3 regions of the Kitasatospora sp. NBC_01539 genome follow, and region 1 is predicted to be linked to each of the others. Evidence: riboswitches for the same ligand, from Rfam matches in the RefSeq annotation. Region 1 holds a riboswitch; each other region holds the start of a gene.

The links. Region 1 has a riboswitch for cyclic di-AMP ahead of OG335_RS29435 (transglycosylase family protein). Riboswitches for the same ligand answer to the same signal wherever they lie in the genome.
Region 2: it holds a riboswitch for cyclic di-AMP, as region 1 does, so the genes downstream of both, OG335_RS24860 (peptidoglycan DD-metalloendopeptidase family protein) here and OG335_RS29435 (transglycosylase family protein) in region 1, are expected to answer to the same signal.
Region 3: it holds a riboswitch for cyclic di-AMP, as region 1 does, so the genes downstream of both, OG335_RS17810 (M23 family metallopeptidase) here and OG335_RS29435 (transglycosylase family protein) in region 1, are expected to answer to the same signal.

Annotation. Positions count from the first base shown of each region.
Region 1 covers NZ_CP109390.1:6,789,485-6,795,800, reverse strand. Annotated here, with positions in the region: gene OG335_RS29455 (ATP-binding protein) at 1-67, shown strand, start outside; gene OG335_RS29450 (DUF397 domain-containing protein) at 513-749, opposite strand; gene OG335_RS29445 (hypothetical protein) at 1,135-2,013, shown strand; gene OG335_RS29440 (hypothetical protein) at 2,322-4,457, opposite strand; cyclic di-AMP (ydaO/yuaA leader) riboswitch at 4,728-4,915, shown strand; gene OG335_RS29435 (transglycosylase family protein) at 4,900-6,084, shown strand.
Region 2 covers NZ_CP109390.1:5,744,388-5,750,703, reverse strand. Annotated here, with positions in the region: gene tig (trigger factor) at 1-725, opposite strand, end outside; tRNA gene OG335_RS24875 (tRNA-Pro) at 982-1,055, opposite strand; tRNA gene OG335_RS24870 (tRNA-Gly) at 1,221-1,294, shown strand; gene OG335_RS24865 (hypothetical protein) at 1,744-2,010, opposite strand; gene OG335_RS24860 (peptidoglycan DD-metalloendopeptidase family protein) at 2,286-3,248, opposite strand; cyclic di-AMP (ydaO/yuaA leader) riboswitch at 3,254-3,447, opposite strand; gene OG335_RS24855 (DUF6348 family protein) at 3,841-4,626, shown strand; gene OG335_RS24850 (hypothetical protein) at 4,666-4,824, opposite strand; gene OG335_RS24845 (PP2C family protein-serine/threonine phosphatase) at 5,297-6,316, opposite strand, start outside.
Region 3 covers NZ_CP109390.1:4,162,438-4,168,753, forward strand. Annotated here, with positions in the region: gene OG335_RS17790 (hypothetical protein) at 176-1,180, shown strand; gene OG335_RS17795 (hypothetical protein) at 1,240-1,929, opposite strand; gene OG335_RS17800 (sensor domain-containing protein) at 2,021-2,740, opposite strand; gene OG335_RS17805 (hypothetical protein) at 3,110-4,000, shown strand; gene OG335_RS17810 (M23 family metallopeptidase) at 4,011-4,793, opposite strand; cyclic di-AMP (ydaO/yuaA leader) riboswitch at 4,805-4,965, opposite strand; gene OG335_RS17815 (YiaA/YiaB family inner membrane protein) at 5,189-5,479, shown strand; gene OG335_RS17820 (4-oxalocrotonate tautomerase family protein) at 5,508-5,738, opposite strand; gene OG335_RS17825 (hypothetical protein) at 5,918-6,088, shown strand; gene OG335_RS17830 (PaaI family thioesterase) at 6,284-6,316, shown strand, end outside.

The DNA.
Region 1 (6,316 bases):
GGTCGTGTGGGCGCTGTTCGACGCGCCGCCGGAGTCGGCCGCGGGCCGGCACCGCCGCTCGCTCTGACCCGCCCGAGCGCGGAACCCCGGAGCGCGGAACAGCCGAGCGCAGGACAGCCAGGCACAGGACAGCCAGGCACTGGACGGCGGAACGGCAGAGCGGCACAGCAGCACAGCAACAGGGCCGTCGGCCCGCGCGGAGCACCTGCACCCGGACGCCGGTCGACCGGCGCGCAGCACCGCGCACCGTACAAAGGACAGCGGAACAGAGGACGACGGGCTCCGGGCACACCCGGCCGGACTCCGCACGGAGCGCGGAACACGGCCGAGGCCGGGGTCGGGGCATGGGAGGCGGGGCGCGGCCCGGCCTCCGGGCGGCCGCCCCACCGCGCGGGGGTGAGGTCGAAGGCGGAACAGCCGCCCGGGCGCCCCACCGGGAGGACCCGGCCAATGGCAGGGCCGTCGCGGCGGCGGCCACGACGGTCCCGGCGGAGCGGTGGATCGACGGCCGGTCAGACCGCCAGGTGGTCGAACTCCCCGTCCTTCGCCCCGAGGAGCAGGGCGGCTATCTCCGCACGGGTGTAGATGAGGGCGGGCCCGTCGGGGTAGCGCGAGTTCCGCATGGCGACATCACCACCCGGGAGGGCGGCGAACTCGACACAGTTGCCCTGCGAGTTGCTGTGCAGGCTCTTCTGCCAGACCACACCGTCGAGGTCCGCAGCCGCCATGCCGTTGTACGTGTCACTCATCGTCTTCTCCCCAGAGCCTGGCGTTCGCCTCACTTGACGTGATGATAGCCCGGCTGCACGTGCATCAGCACGGGACATTGCGCGTGCATCTGACTCATCAGTAGCACCGAACGCCCAACGGGCCCACCAGGCAAAACCGGACGACGGTGCACGAATCACCCGGTAAACGATCACCCTGGGTACGGAGGGGCCAGCGGCCTGTTGATCTTCCGGCCGGCCTCCCGGACTCACGCGCAGTCACATCGGGCCGTGTGAGCCGCATCACGCCGCCGCCTGGCGGCTCCTGACGAGGTTTGACCGTTTTTGTCCACCTTGTGCAATCACCACCAAGCCCTCACGGGAGTCGACTGCAGCCGGAGCGTCGGCATGTCCTACGATCTCCGCCATGAGCACCGCAGCCATCCCGGGCGCGCCACTGCCCGTCCGTACCCCAGGCTCCCGTGCGCGGGGGCGCCACCGTCGTCCCGAGCGCCCCGAGATCCCGACCGGTTCGCCGGCCCTCCTGCTGGCCGTGCCGGCCGTGGCCGGCCCCGAGGCCCGCCCGATCGTCGACGAGCTGCTGTCCATCGTGCGCAGCGAGCAGCCCGGCATCGAGATCGCCGCCGGATACGTCGCCACCGAGGCCGACGACGCCCCGACCGTGGCCGGCCTCCTCGCCATCGCGGCCGGCAACAACGCGCCGCCGCCGGTCATCGTGCCGCTGGTCCCCGGACCGCACGGCTTCCTGACGGAGCTGCACGAGCTGGCCGCCGCCACGGGCGCCTCCGTGACCGATCCGCTCGGCCCGCACCCGCTGCTGGCCGAGGCCGTCCACGTACGCCTCTCCGAGGCCAACCTGGCCCGCGCCGACCGCGCCCGGCTCTTCGCCATCGCCACGGCCGCGGACGGCGTCGTGCTGACCGTCACCGGCGGCGAGGACGCCGCTGCCGCCGCCGGGATCACCGGCGTGCTCCTCGCGGCACGGCTCGCCGTGCCCGTGGTGGCCGCCGCCCTCGACGTGCCGGGCTCGGTGGCCGCCGCGGTCGAGCACCTCCGGGCGACCGGTTCCGAGCGACCGGCGCTGGCCCCGCTCGTGATCGGCCCGGAGGCCGACGCCGAGCTGCTCGCCACCGCGGCCGAGGAGACCGGCTGCCCGAGCGCCGCGCCGCTGGGCGCCTACCCGACCGTCGGTCAGCTGATCGCCTCCACCTACCTCGCCGTGCTGCCCGCCCCGGTGTACGCCGAGGAGCAGGACGAGGCCGAGGAGCCCGCCGCCGAGCACTGAGAGAGCCGCCGGGCGACCGGCGACGCCGACCCCCGGGCCGGCATTCGACGAACGACGAGGGGCCCCGGCCGATGCCGGGGCCCCTCGGGCGTTCCCCGACCGCCCCCGCGTGAACGCCCCGCATGAACACCCCACGAAGACCCCGCCACCGCACCCACGGCACCGCGCCCCGCACGAACGCCCCACAACGGCCGCCGGCCGGGCTCCCCCGCCGGACACCCGCCCGGACACGCCGGACACCGCGGCAGTCGACGCCAGGCCCTTGTCAGGCCCCTGCCAGGCCATCCCCGGCCGCAGCCGGGCCGGGGTCAGGCCGGCAGCCGGGAGGTCGGCGCCGCGACGTCCTTGAGCCGGATCGCAGGCACCGCGACGGCCCGTGGCTGACCGTCGACGTCGACCGGTGCCGTCGCGGCGTTCCACGGCCCTGCGGCGGCGCCCGCGGCCGGCTTGGTCAGCCGGACCGCCTGCCGCTCCCCCGCCCTGCGCAGCACGATCCTGGTGGGCGGCGGCGAGTCCGGGTCGAGCCAGACCTCGGTCCCGCCGGGCTTGCCGTCGAAGCTGCAGTCGAGCACCGCGATGTCGTCCGGCTGTCCGTCCGCGGTGGCGCGGAAGGCGATGCCGACCTTGCGATAGCCCGTCAGCCGGCACCGCCCGATCGTCACCGTCGTACCGGCGAGCTGGTGCTTGGCGGTGACGATCGCGTGGTCGGACTGCCCGGCGGCGTCGACGAGCAGGCCGTCGAAAACGGTGCCGGCGTCGCGTCCGAGTGCGTGCACGGTGACGCCCGCGGCGGCGTTGCCGTACAGCACGCCGGACGTGTAGTCGAAGTCGTTGAGGTAGGCGCCGTGCTCGATGCCCGATCCGCCGTTGTGGTACGCCACGAACTGCGTGACGGTGTGGTGGTGCCGGGCGTTCAGCCAGACGAAGATGCCGTTCTGCAGGTTGTTGTGGGCCAGGCAGCGTTCGAAGGTCCACACGCCTTCGCTGGTCTCCGGCCACTCGAAGCCGGACGCCCCCTCGGCGCCCTGCACGCCGACCGCCACGCAGTCGCGGGCGATGCCGCCCGTGCCGGCGCCCAGGGCGAAGCCGGTCAGCCGGTAGCCGCGCGGGGCGGGTTCGTAGACGGTGCGCGAGGCCACGCAGGACTCGTAGACGATGTCGTCGGACGGTGTCTGCGGGGTGCGGGTGTCCGTCGGCCCGTCCCACCAGTAGGCGTCCTCCCACGTGTCGTGGCTGATGCAGCTGCGGAAGGTGATGCCGTGGCTGGCGTGCGGCACGAAGGCGTGGCTGCCCGTGTCGCGGACGACGACGCCCTCGACGACGGTGCCGCGCGAGGAGTCGGCGAGCATGTGGAAGTGCAGGCCGTAGCGCCCGAGCACGGGCTCGGTGACGGGCGCGCCGTTCCAGCGCTCCTTGCCGGCGCGGCGCGGGCCGAGCCAGCGCAGTGCGGCGTGCCGGATCTCGGCCTGCCGGGAACTCGTGAGGTGGACGTGCGCGCGGCCCTTGGCGGTGCCCTCGATCCGTACGCTGCGCGTCAGGTTGAGCACCTCGGCGCCCGCCGTCACGCCACCGCCCACGGCGACCCGGGGATGGGCGTGCGCCAGCGGTTCCGCGAGGGTGACGGTGCGGCCGTCGACCCGTCGGATCGTGCACAGATCGTACCGGGTGGAGAAGCCGTCCTCGGACGGGGGGCCCGTCGGGGCGACGGCCAGCTCGTCGCCCGCGCGCCATCCGGCGGGCACGGCCGCGAGCTCCAGGGCGGTGTCGCCGGCCTTCAGCGGACGGGCGGCGCGCACCCACGCGGTCTTGGCGGCACCGTCCAGGCGCAGGCGTCCGGCGCCGGTGACCCAGAGGCCGGTGTCCGCGCCGACCACCCCCATCCCGCCCCCGACGAAGGTTCGTTCACCGACCGACGGGAAGCGCAGGGTGTGCACCGCCCCGTCGTCCGGCACCAGGGCGAGGGTGCCGCGGACCTCGACGTTGCCGGCGGACGCCAGCGTCACGCTGCTGCCGGGCGCGAAGACCAGCGAGCCGCCCGGCTCGACGAGCAGCGAGGCCACGGCGGCGTCGGTGTCGAGCAGCACGCGGTCGGCGATGCGCACCGCCGTCCGCGGGCCCGGCACGGCACCGCCCCAGCCGCCCGCGTCGGACCACCGGCGGCCCGTCAGGTCGAGCGGGGAGGGCGTCGGGCTCTCCGGGGGCGGCGCACTGTGCGAATGCCCGGCCACGGCCGCCTGGGTGGCACCGGAGGGGGTCACCGCGCGGGCCACCGGCCCGGCCCCGCCGGCCGCCGGGCGGCGCAGCAGCGCGCCGCCGCCGACGGCCGCCGCGACGACGGAGACCGCCGTCCAGCCGAGCATCCGCCGGCGGCCGACCCGGGGGCCGGCCCGGCGGTGGGAGGCGGGCCGTCCCGGTGCCGCCGGCATGCGCTCGTCGTGTTCCATGATCGGTGAAACCCCTCCCCGGGCCGCCGCCCGGGGCCCCGACGCCTGAAGCATAAACAAGCCCGTTTCGACCCAAGGGGTTTGCGCGAAAGCGGCCGAAGGCGACCGGAATGGCGCCGGATAATCGATCATGAATTCATACAAGATCAACTGTGATCGGCATCACACATGTTTGCAGTTTGAACTTATCTCTGCCTAATGTCCTCCCACGTTCGTGGTCACACGGACCCAGTTGGCCCGAACGCCGAGTCCTGCCGGCGGTCCGACTGGCAAAGCGAAACGCACTTCGGCAGGGGCGGGGGAACCAGGTAAGTCGCCAGGGAACGGTCCAGCGCCGTTCCCCGGCTTGGGGTGAAGCCGCACGCGCAGAAACGTCCATTCGACGTGCCCGCACGTGCGGCCGGGCAACTCCAGCCCGAATCCGACAGCTCACCTCGCAGGCGTGGGAGAGGAACGCTCCTTCATGCTGTCCATCAACTCCAAGCGCAGCCGCCGCATCCTCGCCACCACCGGCGTCGTCGGCATCGGCCTCTCGATCCCGTGCCTCACCGCCGGCACCGCCTCCGCCGCCTCGGTCGCCACCTGGGACAAGGTCGCCCAGTGCGAGTCCTCCGGCGACTGGCACATCAACACCGGCAACGGCTTCTACGGCGGCCTGCAGTTCACCAACAGCACCTGGGCCGAGTTCGGCGGCACGTCGTACGCGTCCCGCGCCGACCTCGCCACCAAGGACCAGCAGATCGCCACGGCCGAGAAGGTGCTGGCCGTCCAGGGCCCCGGCGCCTGGCCCGTCTGCTCCGTCCAGGCCGGTCTGACCAAGGGCGGCCCCGCGCCCGAGATCAGCACCGGTGGCTCCGCCACCACCGCGCCGAGCACCCCGGCGGCCACCCCCAGCACCCCGAGCACCCCGGCCGCCACGACCCCGAGCACCGGCACCGGGTCGACCGCCTCCGGCACCTCGCAGGGCGGCACGTCCTGGCAGGGCAAGCAGTCCTGGGGCCACCGCACCGGCGCCACCTACACCGTGAAGGCCGGCGACTGGCTCTCCACCATCGCCGACCACAACCACGTGCAGGGCGGCTGGCAGAAGCTCTACGAGATCAACAAGTCGGTCCTGACCCAGGGCCCGCACTCGATCTACCCGGGCCAGAAGCTGTCGCTGGGCGCCTCCGCCTCCGCGCAGACCTCGACCCCCGCGAAGACCGCGACCACCACCACGGCCACCACCGCCGCCGCGACCACGGCCGCCCCGGCCCAGGCCGCCACCGGCTCCAAGGCCGCCGCGGTCGACTTCGCCCTCTCCAAGGTCGGCCAGGCCTACATCTACGGCGGCACCGGCAACGGCGGCTGGGACTGCTCCGGCCTGACCCAGGCCGCGTACAAGGCCGCCGGCATCGCGATCCCGCGCGTCGCCGCCGACCAGGCCGACTTCTCCACCCGCGTCTCGCTGGACAACCTGCAGCCGGGCGACCTGCTGTTCTGGTCCAACAACGGCGCCAACTCCGGTGTCTACCACGTCGGCATGTACGTCGGCGACGGCAAGTACGTCGAGGCGGCCAACCCGAGCGCGGGCGTCCGCACCCAGACCGTCGCCAACTGGGCGCCGGACTTCGCCGGCCGGATCTGACCTCACGGCAGACCGTCGGTTCCCGACCGCCGTCCGGTCGGCCCGCCCCTTGCACAGGGGGGCGGGCCGGCGGACGGCCTCGGCGTGCCGACGGACCGCCCGGCGGATCCGCCGGGCCCGGTCCGTCCGGCACGCCCGGGTGCGGCCCGGGCGGGTGGGCAGGGAGGCCCGCCCGCCCGGGCCGCACACCGAGCACCCGCTGCACCGACCTCCGACGTCCGACCTTCGCCGT
Region 2 (6,316 bases), 1.0 Mb from region 1:
TGGACGGCGGTCACGGTGACGGTGACCTCCGACTCCTTGCCGGCCTCGGTGCCACCCTTGAGCTCGGTGGTGAAGGTCTTGGACTCGCCGGCCGACAGGCCGACGACGGCCTCGTCGATGCCGTCCAGCAGGCGGCCGGAGCCGATCTCGTAGCTCACGCCGGTGGCGGTGCCGTCCTCCGGCACCTCACCGTCGACCTTGGCCTCCAGGTCGACGACTACGACGTCGCCCTCGGCGGCGGCGCGCTCGACGTCCTTGACGGAGGAGAAGCGCTCGCGGAGCTGCTCCAGCGACTTGGCGACGTCCTCGTCCGACACCTCGATGGCGTCGACGGTGACGGAGATCTCCGAGAAGTCCGGCAGCGTGATCTCGGGGCGGACGTCGACCTCGGCGGTGAACTTGAGGTCACCACCGTCGGCGATCCGCTCGACACCCTCGATGTCCGTGATGTCGGGCTGGCCGAGGACGTCGATCTTGATCTCGTCGACGGCCTGCGTGTAGAAGCGCGGCAGGGCGTCGTTCACCGCCTCCTCCAGCACGGCGGCACGGCCGAAGCGCTGGTCGATGACACGAGCCGGAATCTTGCCCTTGCGGAAGCCCGGGACCGAGACCTGCTGGTTGATCTTCTTGTACGCCGCGTCGAGGCTGGGCTTGAGCTCCTCGAAGGGCACCTCGACGGTGAGTCGAACCCGGGTCGGGTTCAGAGTCTCGACGGCGCTCTTCACGGTTAGGTCTCCTATTGGGCTTGCGGTCAGGTTGTCTCCGCCCGAGGTCGTCGGCCGGAAGGCCGATCGGGCGAGACGGGCGATGGGCGGTTGGGGCTGCATCTCCCGTACGGGGGGTGGACGGTGAGCGTGACTCCTCGCCCTCGGGCGGTCGCGGTCCGTGTAATCGCCACAGGCACCACCGCCAGCGGTCCATCCTACCGGTACCACGAAAGCAACAGGGCCCCGCCCGCCTGACGAGACCCTGCCGAAACTGTCGGGGTGGCCGGATTCGAACCGACGGCCTTCCGCTCCCAAAGCGGACGCGCTACCAAACTGCGCCACACCCCGTAGTGCCGAGAGGAAGAGTACACGCCGGTCCGGGGCCCCTCCGCGCAAATATCGGAGCCCGCCCGGGCGAAAGCGGTGTGCATTTCGCCGACCCGACCAGGTAGGCTGGCCAACGTCCTCGCGGCCGACCCCGGCCCCGGGGCGACGTGCCGTCAACGCACGTGTGCGGGCGTAGCTCAATGGTAGAGCCCCAGTCTTCCAAACTGGCCACGCGAGTTCGATTCTCGTCGCCCGCTCCATCCGTCCCGGCCCCAGCTCAGCGACATGATCGCGGAGCTGGGGCCGTCGTCGTTCGAGGGCCCGTCAGGGCGGCGCGGCCGGTCCGTGCCAGCGCCAGGTCGGACCGGCCGCGGTCCCGCCCCGGCTCCTCTCCTTCTCCCAGGAGCACCGGGGCGCGCGGGAGGCCGCACCGGCGGGCGGGGACGCCGTTGCACCCCCGGCGTACGCGCGGTCACACGGTCTGCCGCCGGTTCCCGTCACCCGTCCCCGGGACGGGTGACGCTCCCCGGACCCGGCCGGACCCGCCGGGCACGGCCCGACGGAGACGGCCCGACGGAGACGGCCCGACGGAGACGGCCCGACGGAGACGGCCCGACGGAGACGGCCCGACGGAGACGGCCCGACGGAGACGGCCCCGGGCCGGCGGGTGAACCGCCGGCCCGGGGCCGTTGCCGTGCCGCGGCCGAGGTCAGCCCAGGTAGTGACGGACCACGCGGGAGGCGTACACGTCGGTGTCGAGCATGCCCGCGCGGGCGGAGTCGGAGCCGCCGTCGTTGGAACCCACGGTGTTGTCCTGGCCGGCGTTGAAGATGTCGTCGCCCGCGAGCTGGTTGTGGTTGCCGATCACGATCGTCGGGTTGAAGTCGTCGCTGTCGGCGACCGCGGACGCGGCCGGCAGGCAGACGGCTCCGGTGACGGCCAGGAGAACGGCGGCGCGGCGGAGTGCTCGGGTCATGAGGGGTTCCCTTCCACGTTCCACGACGGGGTTTGTCGTGGCTGCGACAGTAGAAGGAAGGGGACGCGGCTCCGGGGACGTTCGGCCGGTCGGTGGCGTGTTGACGCCGCACGCCCCGACGCGGGAGGAGGCCGCGCGGAGGAGCCGGCGCGGGAGGAGCCGGCGCGGGAGGAGCCGGCGCGGGAAAGGCGGACGGGAAAGGCGGACGGGAAAGGCCGAGGCCCGGCCGGGGATCCGTGGATCTCCGGCCGGGCCTTCGGGTGGCGCGGGGTGCGTCAGACGCGGACGCCGTGGGCGGCGAGGTACGCCACCGGGTCGATGTCCGAGCCGTACGACGGGGTGGTGCGGACCTCGAAGTGCAGGTGCGGGCCGGTCACGTTGCCGGTGGCACCGGAGAGGCCGATGACCTGGCCGGCGGTGACGGTCTGGCCGACCGAGACCTTCAGCGCCGAGAAGTGCGCGTACTGGGAGTACTTGCCGTCGGCGTGCTTGATGACGACGTTGTTGCCGTAGGCGCCGCCCCAGCCGGCCTCGACGACGGTGCCCGCCGCGATGGCGTGGATCGAGGTGCCGGTGCTGACCGCGAAGTCGACGCCGGTGTGGTAGCCGCTGGACCAGTTGGAACCGGCCTTGTGGTACGGGGTGCCGAGGCCGGAGGAGACCGGCGCGACGTAACCCGAGGCGGCGGCGGGCGCCTTGGCCTCGGTGGTCGGGGCGGCGGGCTTCGCGGCCTCGGTCTTGGGCGCGGCGGGCTTCGCGGCCTCGGTCTTGGGCGCGGCGGGCTTGGCGGCCTCGGTGGTCGGGGCAGCCGGCTTCGGGGTGCTCGCGACCGGGGCGCGGTGCTCGGAGCGGGAGGCCGCAGCCGAGTCGGCCTTCTTGGTCTCGGCCTGCGGCGCGGCCGCGGCGGCCTGACCGGAGACGGAGAGCTTCTGGCCCGGGAGGATGAGGTTCGGGTTGCCGCCGATGACCTGGCGGTTGTCGTCGTACAGCTTCTTCCAGCCGCCGTCGACGTGCTGCGCACCGGCGATCTTGGACAGGGTGTCGCCGTGGACGACCTGGTACGAGGCGGCCTGCGCCGGAGCGGCGGCCGGGGCCGCGGCCTGAACGGCGGCGACGGGGGCCGCGGCCGGGGTGCCGGCGCTGTGGGCGCTGGCAGCGGTGACGGGGATGGCGATCGCAGCGGCGGCCACACCGGTGGCGACGGCGACGCGGGACAGACGGGTGCCCAGAACGGACATGGAGTTGTTCCTCTCCTACGCCTACGAGGTGAGCTGTCGGGTTCGGGCGGGGAGATCGCCCGGTCGCGGAAAATGACGCGACTTCACCCCAAGCCGTCCCGGAACTACCGGACGCGGCACTTACCTTGGGTCCCCCGCTCCTGCCGTGCACAGATGGTGCGTGACCCCGGGCAGCGGCAGGACTCGGCGTTCCGCCCGGTGGCCCGCCCGGTCGGTGGCCGGGCAGACCATGAGAAAAACCTATGGACCGCTCCGCTGGCAAGCCGCCCCCTCCGAGGGGCCGTCAGGGGCCCTCCGGGCGGTCACTCTCCGCCGGGGCGAGGTGGGCGTAGCGCAGTCGCCGCAGTGACCGTGCGTATCCGGATCATGTCCGCGCGGGAGATTCCGCACCCCGCGTGGCCGGCCGGTCGCGGCGGGGCACGGATCATGCACGGCCCGGTGACCCTGGTCACGAGAGCCTCCCGGAGGCCCTTTTCCGGGTTCACCGGACGTCAGGGCAACCGCGCCCGCGGACCGGTGTCACCGGGCGGGCGCCCGGCCGATAGCCTCGCTCGCGAGCGATGTTCGACCCCTTTTCGAGCGAGGAGCCCTCTTGCGGGCGCAGGCCAGGCTGGAGACGGTCCAGCGCAGCGTGATCCGGGAGATGGCCCGGTACGGGCAGCGGTTCACGGTGGACGGCCGCGTGCTGCGCGGGCCCGGCACGACGGCGGTGGCGGTCCGCGAGCACCCGGGCGAGGACGGCTCCGCCGGCCACGTCGACCTGGGCTTCGTCCTGCGGCTGGGGCAGGCGGACGGTCCGGTGATCTGGGACTGCACCGCCGGGCGCGGCCGCACGGAGGAGGAGAAGCTCGACAGCGCCGTGCGCATGTGGGCGACGACCACCGCGGCCGCCGTGGTGGAGATGCAGGAGCGCCGCGGCGAGCACGGCGACCACGTGCGGCCCGTGGAGCTGCCCGGGTGGCACGCGGTGCAGGGCCCGGCGGCGGTGTTCGGTTTCGGGAGCGACCGGCTGGCGGAGTGGCTGGCCGACAACCGGCTGCTGCCCGCGCTGGCGGACGCCCTGCGCCCGGGGCTGTCGCCGACCGGGGTCACCGGGGTGAAGGTGTTCCTCGGCGGCCGGGCCGGTGAGGAGGTCGCCGAGGTGCGGGTCGACGGCGCCGTGTCGGACCCGGCCTCGGCCGCGCTGCGCGCCCTCGGCTGGCCGCGCGGCGAACGCCTGTGCTGGGCACGGCTGTTCGTCCTGCTGGTCCCCGACGAGCAGGAGGCGCAGGCGGTGCCCGCCGGTTCGGCTCCGGCCCCCGGGGCGACACAGGGCGGCCCGGGGGTGCTGCGGCGCGGCCTGCTCGCGCGCTGGCGGCAGGCGAGGCCGGGGCGCTGACCTGGCCGCGCGGAAGCGGCGGCCGGGTCGGCGCTGCGGTCAGCTGGCCACGGAGGAGATCGTCTTCGCGAGCTGGCTGAGGAAGTCCTGGATCGGCTTGGCCGCCGTGGACTGGCTCACCATGAAGCCGAAGAGTGCTGCGAGGATCGCGTGACTGGTCTTCAGCTGCTTGTTGCGGATGAAGATCACGACGATCACGCCGAACAGGAACAACGCGGAGACGGAGAAGGCCACCCGGACTCACTTCCTCAATCTGTGGCGGGGGTTCTTGCTGGAACCCCGTGTCGAAGCCGGACCGCGGCCTGCGCCGACCGTCCCTGGCACGAGTCGGCCGATCCCGTCGCCATGGAGGTGCCCTGCGGGACCCGACCGCCTGTTGCCTGCCGCACGTGCCGCCCCCCATCCCCCGAGCTTCGACCAGCCCACCCGGACTCAGTGTGGTCGTTCGTGCTGCCTGCGTAAAGGACTTGCCGGAAGCACGGGGCCCGGATCCTGCCATGTGAGACGAATTTCCGCCGACCGAGACGATAGCGGAAGCCTTCTGACGAACCGTCCGCGGGGGTCGGATGAACACGCCGAATCGGCCTACGGGCAGGCCCGGGCGGTGTGATCCATCCGGGGGAGGCTCCGCCAGAATGGCCGAAGATCACCTCCCAGGGGTTGACAGGCGCTACTGCCGCCACACCAGCAGCACGGCGCGGTCGTCGTTGACGTCCTTGGCGACCGTCTCGATGAGCCGGCCGGCCGCACCGCGGAAGCCCTTCACCACCAGCCGGTCGGCCTCGCCCATCAGCCGGTCCATGCCCTCGGAGAGGTCCCGCCCGGGGATCTCGACCATGCCGTCGGTGCAGAGCATCAGGAGGTCGCCGCGGTCGAGCTGGCCGCGCACCGCCTCGAACTTCGCACCGTCGTAGATGCCGAGGAGCGGCCCCTCCTGCGACTCCTTGACGTCCCAGCGCCCCGCACCGCCGAGGCGCTGCATGCCCGGCAGGTGTCCCGCCGACAGGAGTTCGTACTGCCCGGTGTCGAGGTCGAGCACGAGGTGGACGGCGGTCGCGAAGCCCTCCGCCCAGTCCTGGCGCAGCAGGTAGCCGTTGGCGGCGGGCAGGAAGTCGTGGGCGGGCAGCGATCCGAGGAGGCCGCCGAACGCGCCGGAGAGGAGCAGGGCGCGGGAGCCGGCGTCCATCCCCTTGCCGGAGACGTCGGCGAGCACGACCTCCAGCACCCGGCCGCCGGGGCCGGTGCGGGTGGCGACGACGAAGTCGCCGGAGAACGACTGGCCGCCGGCCGGGCGCAGCGCCATGTCGGCGGACCAGCCGTCGGGGAGCTGTGGCACCTGGCTCTGGACGCGCAGCCGCTCGCGGAGGTCGAACAGCATGGTGCCGCCGCCGCGCCAGGGCACGCCGACGCGGCTGCGGAACTGGGCGAGCAGCAGGCCGGCCACCCCGACCGCGCCGACCACCAGGGCGGCGCCGGGGGTGACGCCGTAGACGTAGGCGTCGGGGTTGTCGCTGGCGATCCGCTCGCCGGTGTGGACGAGCGATTCGGCGGAGAGTCCGAGTGCGGCGGCCGCGTAGAGCAGGACGAGGGTGGCGGGGCGCAGCAGCAGGGAGCCGGCGAGCACCGGGAGCACCAGGGCGGTGGGCGGCACCCAGGCCGGGATCCAGATGTTGAGGACGACCAGCAGCGG
Region 3 (6,316 bases), 2.6 Mb from region 1:
CCCGTCCCACACCGCCCCGTCCCACGCCGCCCGTCGCGGGCCGCCGCCGGGCACGGCCTCGTCCGGCGACCTCCCGGAGTGATCGGGCGGTCCGCTACAGTCACTGCGGACCGTCGGACCGTGGGTGGGGAGTGGCTCGGTGGAGCTGGAGCACGGGGGACAGCCGGGACCGGCTGTGAGGTACGGACTGGCCGGGGTGGTCGGCGCAGGGCTGGTGGGGCTGGTGCTGCACGCGCTGGCGAGCGAACACGGTGTGCGGGCGCTCGGCGGAGGCCTGATCGTCGCGGCGACCTTCGCGGTCGGCGGCGGCCTGCTCGGCTTCCTGTTCGGCATCCCGAAACTTCTGACCAGCGGCGCGGCCGCGGACCCGGACGACCGGAGCGCGACCTCCACCGCGGGCTACGCCCCGAACACCAACCTTGAGCAGGTCTCCGACTGGCTCACCAAGATCCTCCTCGGCGCGGGCCTCACCCAGATCGGCTCCCTGCCGCACCGGCTGCGGCAGCTGGGCGACGCGCTCGCCCCCGCCGTCGGCGGCGGGTCGGGCGCTGCCGGGTTCGCCGCCTCGCTCGCCGTGTACTTCACGATCCTCGGCTTCCTGGCGGGCTGGCTGCTGACCCGGCTGCTGCTGGCCCGCGCCCTGTCGGCCGCCGACCGGCAGACGCTCGCCGACTCGGTGAACCAGACCGTGCTGGCGGCCGAGAGCCTCAACTTCAGCCCGCAGCAGGTGCGCGACCTCTTCGGCACCGGCGTGGAGGGCCTGCGGGTGCAGGCCCTCGCCCTGATCCAGGGCAAGCCGGACCCCGAGAACGTCGACCTGGTGGTGTCGGCGATCGACCGGCACCTGTCGCCGTTCGAGCTGCTGCAGGCGCTGATGGCCGCGCGGGCGATGGCGGCGCAGTCGTCGCTCTCCGCCGAGCAGCGGGCGGCGCTGCGGGCGGCGGTCGCCTACAAGGTCCGCAACACCCGGAACGTGCCGCCGTACTCGCGCCGGAAGTCGGTCGCGGACGAGATCCTGCGGGTGCTGCCGGCCGCGGCCGCGGAAACCGCCGAGCCCGTCGGGCCCGTCGAGCCCAAGGCCGGACCTGCCGGACCTCAGGCCGCCGGGACGGCGGAGACGCCCACCGGGCCGGTCGTCCCGGCCCAGGTGCAGGCGCCGGACACCACCACCACGTCCTGAGGTCCGGGGCCGCACCGGTCCCCCGTCACGACAGCGCCCCCGTCACGACAGCGCCCTCGTCACGGGCGGCGGAGGCCCGCCCGGCTGCGTACGGCCCGCAGGCGGAGGATCCGCCGGGGGCGCCCTGCCGCCCGGTGCACCTCGATCTCGCTGGCCACGCCGTGCCGTCCGAGTTCGGCCCGCAGGGCGTCCAGCTGCGGGCAGCGGCGGCCTGCGCCGTCGTGCAGCGGGTGCACCCGCACCTCGCCGGCCGGGTCGGTGACCCGGACGAGTTCCAGCAGGGCGTCGAGCCGGCCCTCCGCGGTGAAGTGCTCCGGGTGCGCGAAGAGCAGGTACGAGCTGAGCGTGAGGGCGAACACCCCGTCGGCGAACGGCAGCTGCGGCAGGGCGGCGGCGACGTACCGCTCCGGGTGGGCGGTGCGGTCGGCGGCGAAGAGCGCCCGGGCCCGGTCCCAGCTGCGCAGGTACTTCTCGGGGCGCAGCTGCGGGCGGGCCGGGTAGAGCCGCGGGCTGGTGCGCATCGCCTCGGCCATGACGTCGCGGCCGGTGCGGGCGAGGGCCAGCAGGTCGGACGGCGGCAGCGCGTAGAGGGGGTCGGCGGCGACGACCTCGCAGCCCAGGGCGCGGGCCTCGGCGGCGAGCGCGGCGGCGCCGCCCGGGCAGTCCAGCACGGGGCCGGGCAGGCTGCGCAGGGCGGCGCGGGTGAGACCGAAGAAGCCGCAGTACTCGTCGAGGGGTCTGGACGTCACCAGCACGGCGGGCTCCCTCGGCGGGCGGCGGGGGTACCGGCCCATCGGACCACGGGCCGCGGGGGTGCGCATCCGCGGCCCGGCCCGGGGTTCAGCGGGCGGCGAGGAGGCCGCGGGCGGCGGCCCGCTGCACCGCGGTCAGTCCGCGGACCAGCACCGGGGTGAGCAGGACCAGCAGCAGTCCCACGGCGGAGAGGGCCGCGATCTGGGCGGGCGAGGTGACGTAGTACCGGTGGTGGCCGCTGCCGTCGGTGAAGTCGTAGAGCTGGTAGCCCGGCCAGTCGGTGTAGCGGGCGAAGACCCAGTGGTAGAGCGGGTAGAGGGCGACCACCCAGCCGGTGACCAGGAAGGTCAGGGTGACGACGAAGGTGAGCACCGCCCACGGGAACATGAGCACGTGGTGCAGGGCGGCGCGCCAGCCGGCGCCGTCCGCGAGGCGGGCGGTGATCCCGCCCCACACCCCCGGCCGGGTCGGCCGGACGGGCTCCGGAGCGGCGAGCGGGGTGCCCAGCAGGACGCGGACGCGGTGGAGCTCGAAGGCGCCGAGGCCGCGCGCGACGATCGTCAGCAGGGCGAGGAGCGGCAGCCCGGTGACGGTGGGCAGCAGGCCGGTGCCGACGGAGAAGAGCGTCACCGTGAGGACGAACCCGGCGATCGCGAGCGGCAGCGAGCTGAGCGCGAAGCCGATCTCACGGTAGGTGGCGGCGGAGAACGGTGCCCGCAGGAAGCCGGGCCGGCGCGGGGTGCCCGTCGGGTCGGCGGCGTGGACGGGCACGGGCCGGGCTGCGGCCGGCAGTGGCTGGGCGGTCATGGCGGGGTCCCCTCGGTGGTGTCGCGGTGTGACGACGTCCACGGTGCCGGAACGGGCGGCGGGGGGTAATCCGGCCTGCTGCCGGGTCCGGGGTGGGGCTCTCCCTACCCCCGTGCTGCGGACGGCCGCACCCGCTCGTCCCCCACCCGTCCCCTAAGACCGACCGGCGGTCTCCGGGTCGCCGAACACCGGGTGGAGGGCGGCGACGTCGTCCGGGGCGGGGGCGGAACCCGCGGACGGCGAGGCGGGGGCCCTCCGGGTGCACCGTGCGGACAGGGGCCGAGGTCATGGCGGCCGACCCTGCCCCGAGGGCGGCCGACAGGGCGGCCGGGCCGCGCGGCACGGGGCGCACCGGCTACCGTACGGGGCGTGGACGACGAAGACCTGCAGCTCATCCCCCGTACCCGCACCGAGGAGCTGCTCGCCTGGGCGGAGGCCGAGGGCCTGCCCCCGGTGCCGGAGGAGGCCGTACGGGCGGTGCTGACGCTGCTCGAACTGGGCGGCGCGCCGCTGCACGACGGCTGGCCCGAGCTGGGGTCGGCGGTGGTGGAGCAGTTGCTGCACGAGCGGCTCCACCTGTACGTGCAGCCCTGGGCGGAGCCGGAGGCGTACGGGGCGGCGGTGCGGCTGCTGATCGACCGTCAGCGGGCGGCGCGGCGGCTCAACGCGAAGCGGTGGGAGCGCCTGCACGCGGAGGCGGAGTGGCAGGGCGAGCTGCTGGGCACGCTGCTGCGCCGGCCGCAGCTGCTCACCTGGCCGCGGCTGTACACCCTGCTGCTGCAGGCCGACGGGGTGGAGACCGGCGACATCGACGCGGTGCGGGACTGGCTGGACGCGTTCCGCGCGCTGGAGCCGGAGGAGCGCGTCGCGGCGTACGCGGCACTGGTGGACGCCGGCACGCTGGACGCCATGGAGGACGCGGACGGCGGGCTCGGCTGGGGGCCGGCGCACCTGCTGGCGATCGGCATGGCCACGGACGGCGCGCGGCGGCTGCTGGAGTACGGGCTGATGCGGCGCAGCTACCGCAATCTGGCCGGGCTGACCGCGCTGGGCGAGCCGATGCCGCACGAGCTGTCGGGCGGGTTCGAGGAGTTCGAGCAGGTGGCGGAGGACGGCGCGCTGTGGCTGTGCGGCGACTGGACGCTGCCGGGCCTGCCGGAGTTGCTGCTGTGGGAGTACCCGGACCTGGCGCCGGAGCCGGGCACGGCCGAGCTGCAGGCCTATGCGGACGCCGCCCGGGACGAGCCGGGCGGCGTCTAGGCGGGGGCCGTTACGGCTGGACGCCGTGCGAGCGGAGCCAGCCGAGCGGGTCGATCGGTGCGCCGCCGCCGGGCCGTACCTCCAGGTGGAGCCTGGCGGTGGTGACGGTGCCGGTGGCGCCGACCGCGCCGAGGACGGCGCCGCGCTGGGCCTGGCCGCCGGTGGCGGCAAGGCGGGAGAGGTGGCAGTACCAGATCTCGGTGCCGTCGGGCAGGGTCTGGACGACGCGGTAGCCGTACGAGCCGGCCCAGCCGGCGGAGGTGACGGTGCCGGCCGCGACGGCGGTGACCGGGGTGCCTGCGGGCGCCTCGAAGTCGAGGCCGGTGTACAGGTGGGCCCAGGTGCTGGACTGGCCGTACGAGGTGCCGAGGGTGTAGCCGGTGGTGGGCAGCGCGAGCGCGGCGTCGTCGACGGCGGCCTGGGCGGCGCGGCGGGCCTCGGCCTCCTGTGCGGCGGCGAGCCGGGCGGCCTCGTCGGCGGCGGTGCGACGGGTGTCGGCCTGCTGCTGGATGCGGGCGGCGAGGGCGAGACCGGGGTCGGCGGCGGGGTCGGCGTCGGCCGCCTCGTCGGGCGCGGACACGGCGGGTTCGGCCGCGGCGGCGGGGCCTGCGGCGGCGGCGGTCAGGCCGGCGGCGCCGAAGGTGGCGGCCATGGTGGCCGTGACGCCGAACAGCGGGCTTGCACCCCTGGTCTGACGGGGCATCCGGTGGCGGGCCTGGTCGGCCTGCTCACGCGGGTGGTCGAGGAGCTGGGTGGCTGCGGCGGTGGGCTCCGCCGAGTGCGTCGACGCCACGGAGGCGCACTCCTTTCCTTCCCTCTCGCCGACCGGGTTAGCTGACGGGTTCGGAGCAGGAAGGTCTCCTACGGCTGGGCCTGGGCCCGGCCGATTCACCCCACGGAAAGTGGTTCCCCGGCTCCCGGGCCCACCGATGAAGGCAGACCGCGGGATTGAGCGACACGCGCACGGTGCCGAGTCGGTACGGCGTTGCCGACCGCGCTGCGTTATCAAACGTTAATGCTATGCCTGCCTTGATTCCAAGCGCCTGAGCCGGTTGATTCGTTCGGTCTACGCGAGGAATGGGCGATTTACGATGGTTTGTCGGAGAGGCGGTCACGGAGGGTGAACGAGCTGCGAAGCTGAGTACCCGTACTCATGCCGGTCGGACCCGCCTCCGGGACGCTGCCGTCATGAGCGCACCGATCCAGTCCCGCACCACGGCCGCCTACTACGCGCAGGCCGTCCTCTCGTTCGCCCTCGCGACGGCCGCCCTCGCGATCGGGATCGCCTACCTGCCGGTCGACGCGTGGATGCGCGCCTTCCTGGCCGTCGCCCTGCTGTACGTGATCACCTCGGCGTTCACGCTGGCGAAGGTCGTCCGCGACCGCCAGGACGCCGGCGCGATCACCTCCCGGGTCGACCAGGCCCGGCTCGACCGGCTGCTGGCCGAGCACGACCCGTTCAAGGTCGACGGCATCTGAGCCGGCGGGCACCCCGCCGGGCCGGCGCTCAGCCGGTGGCGCCGGTGGCTCCGCCGGGGCCGGCGGCCGCCCGGGCCCGGGCGGCGAGGGTCTCGCCGCCGATCGCCCAGTTCTCGGCGGGCACCTCCTCGATGGCCACCCAGACCTTGTCCGGGGCCAGGCCGGTGGCCCGGGCGTAGGCCTCGGTGAGGGCGCGGGCGATCTCGGCGCGCTGCTCCTCGGTGCGGCCGGCCAGCTGCTTGACGGTGATGAAGGGCACGGGGCCTCCCGGTTCGGTGGTGCGGCCGGTGCCGCCCGGTGGGCGGCGGACCACCGGCCGGGCGCACGGTACCGCAGGGCCCGCCGGAACCCCGCGGACGGGCCGCCCGGACACCCGCGCGGGCCGGGCCGTGACCCCCTGCCGTGCCGCGCGTTGTGCAGGGTATGAAGAAGCGCAGCATGCTCGCCTTTGCCTCCCTCGCCGTCGGCGTCGTCGCCTCGCTGACCGCACCCAGCGCCCACGCGGACGGGCAGCAGCACCGCATCGGCGACGCCAGGGCCGTGACCGGCAGCGAACTGCCCGACAGCGGCGCCGACGACCGGGCGGACGGCGACGCCGACCTCGTCTGACCCCCTCCCGCGGGCGCCCACGCCCGCCCCGGGGCCCGCACGGCCCCCACAGCACCGAGGCCCGCGCCGCCGCGCGGGCCTCGGTGCTTTCCGGCGTCCGGGGCGCCCTGCCGGCCGGGGCGAGGGTTGACGCCGGGCCGGTCGCCGACGGAGGGTGCAGGGAGCCCCGCCCGCACCGCGCACCTGGACCGCCGCATGGAAACGCTCACCGACCGACTCCGCAGCAAC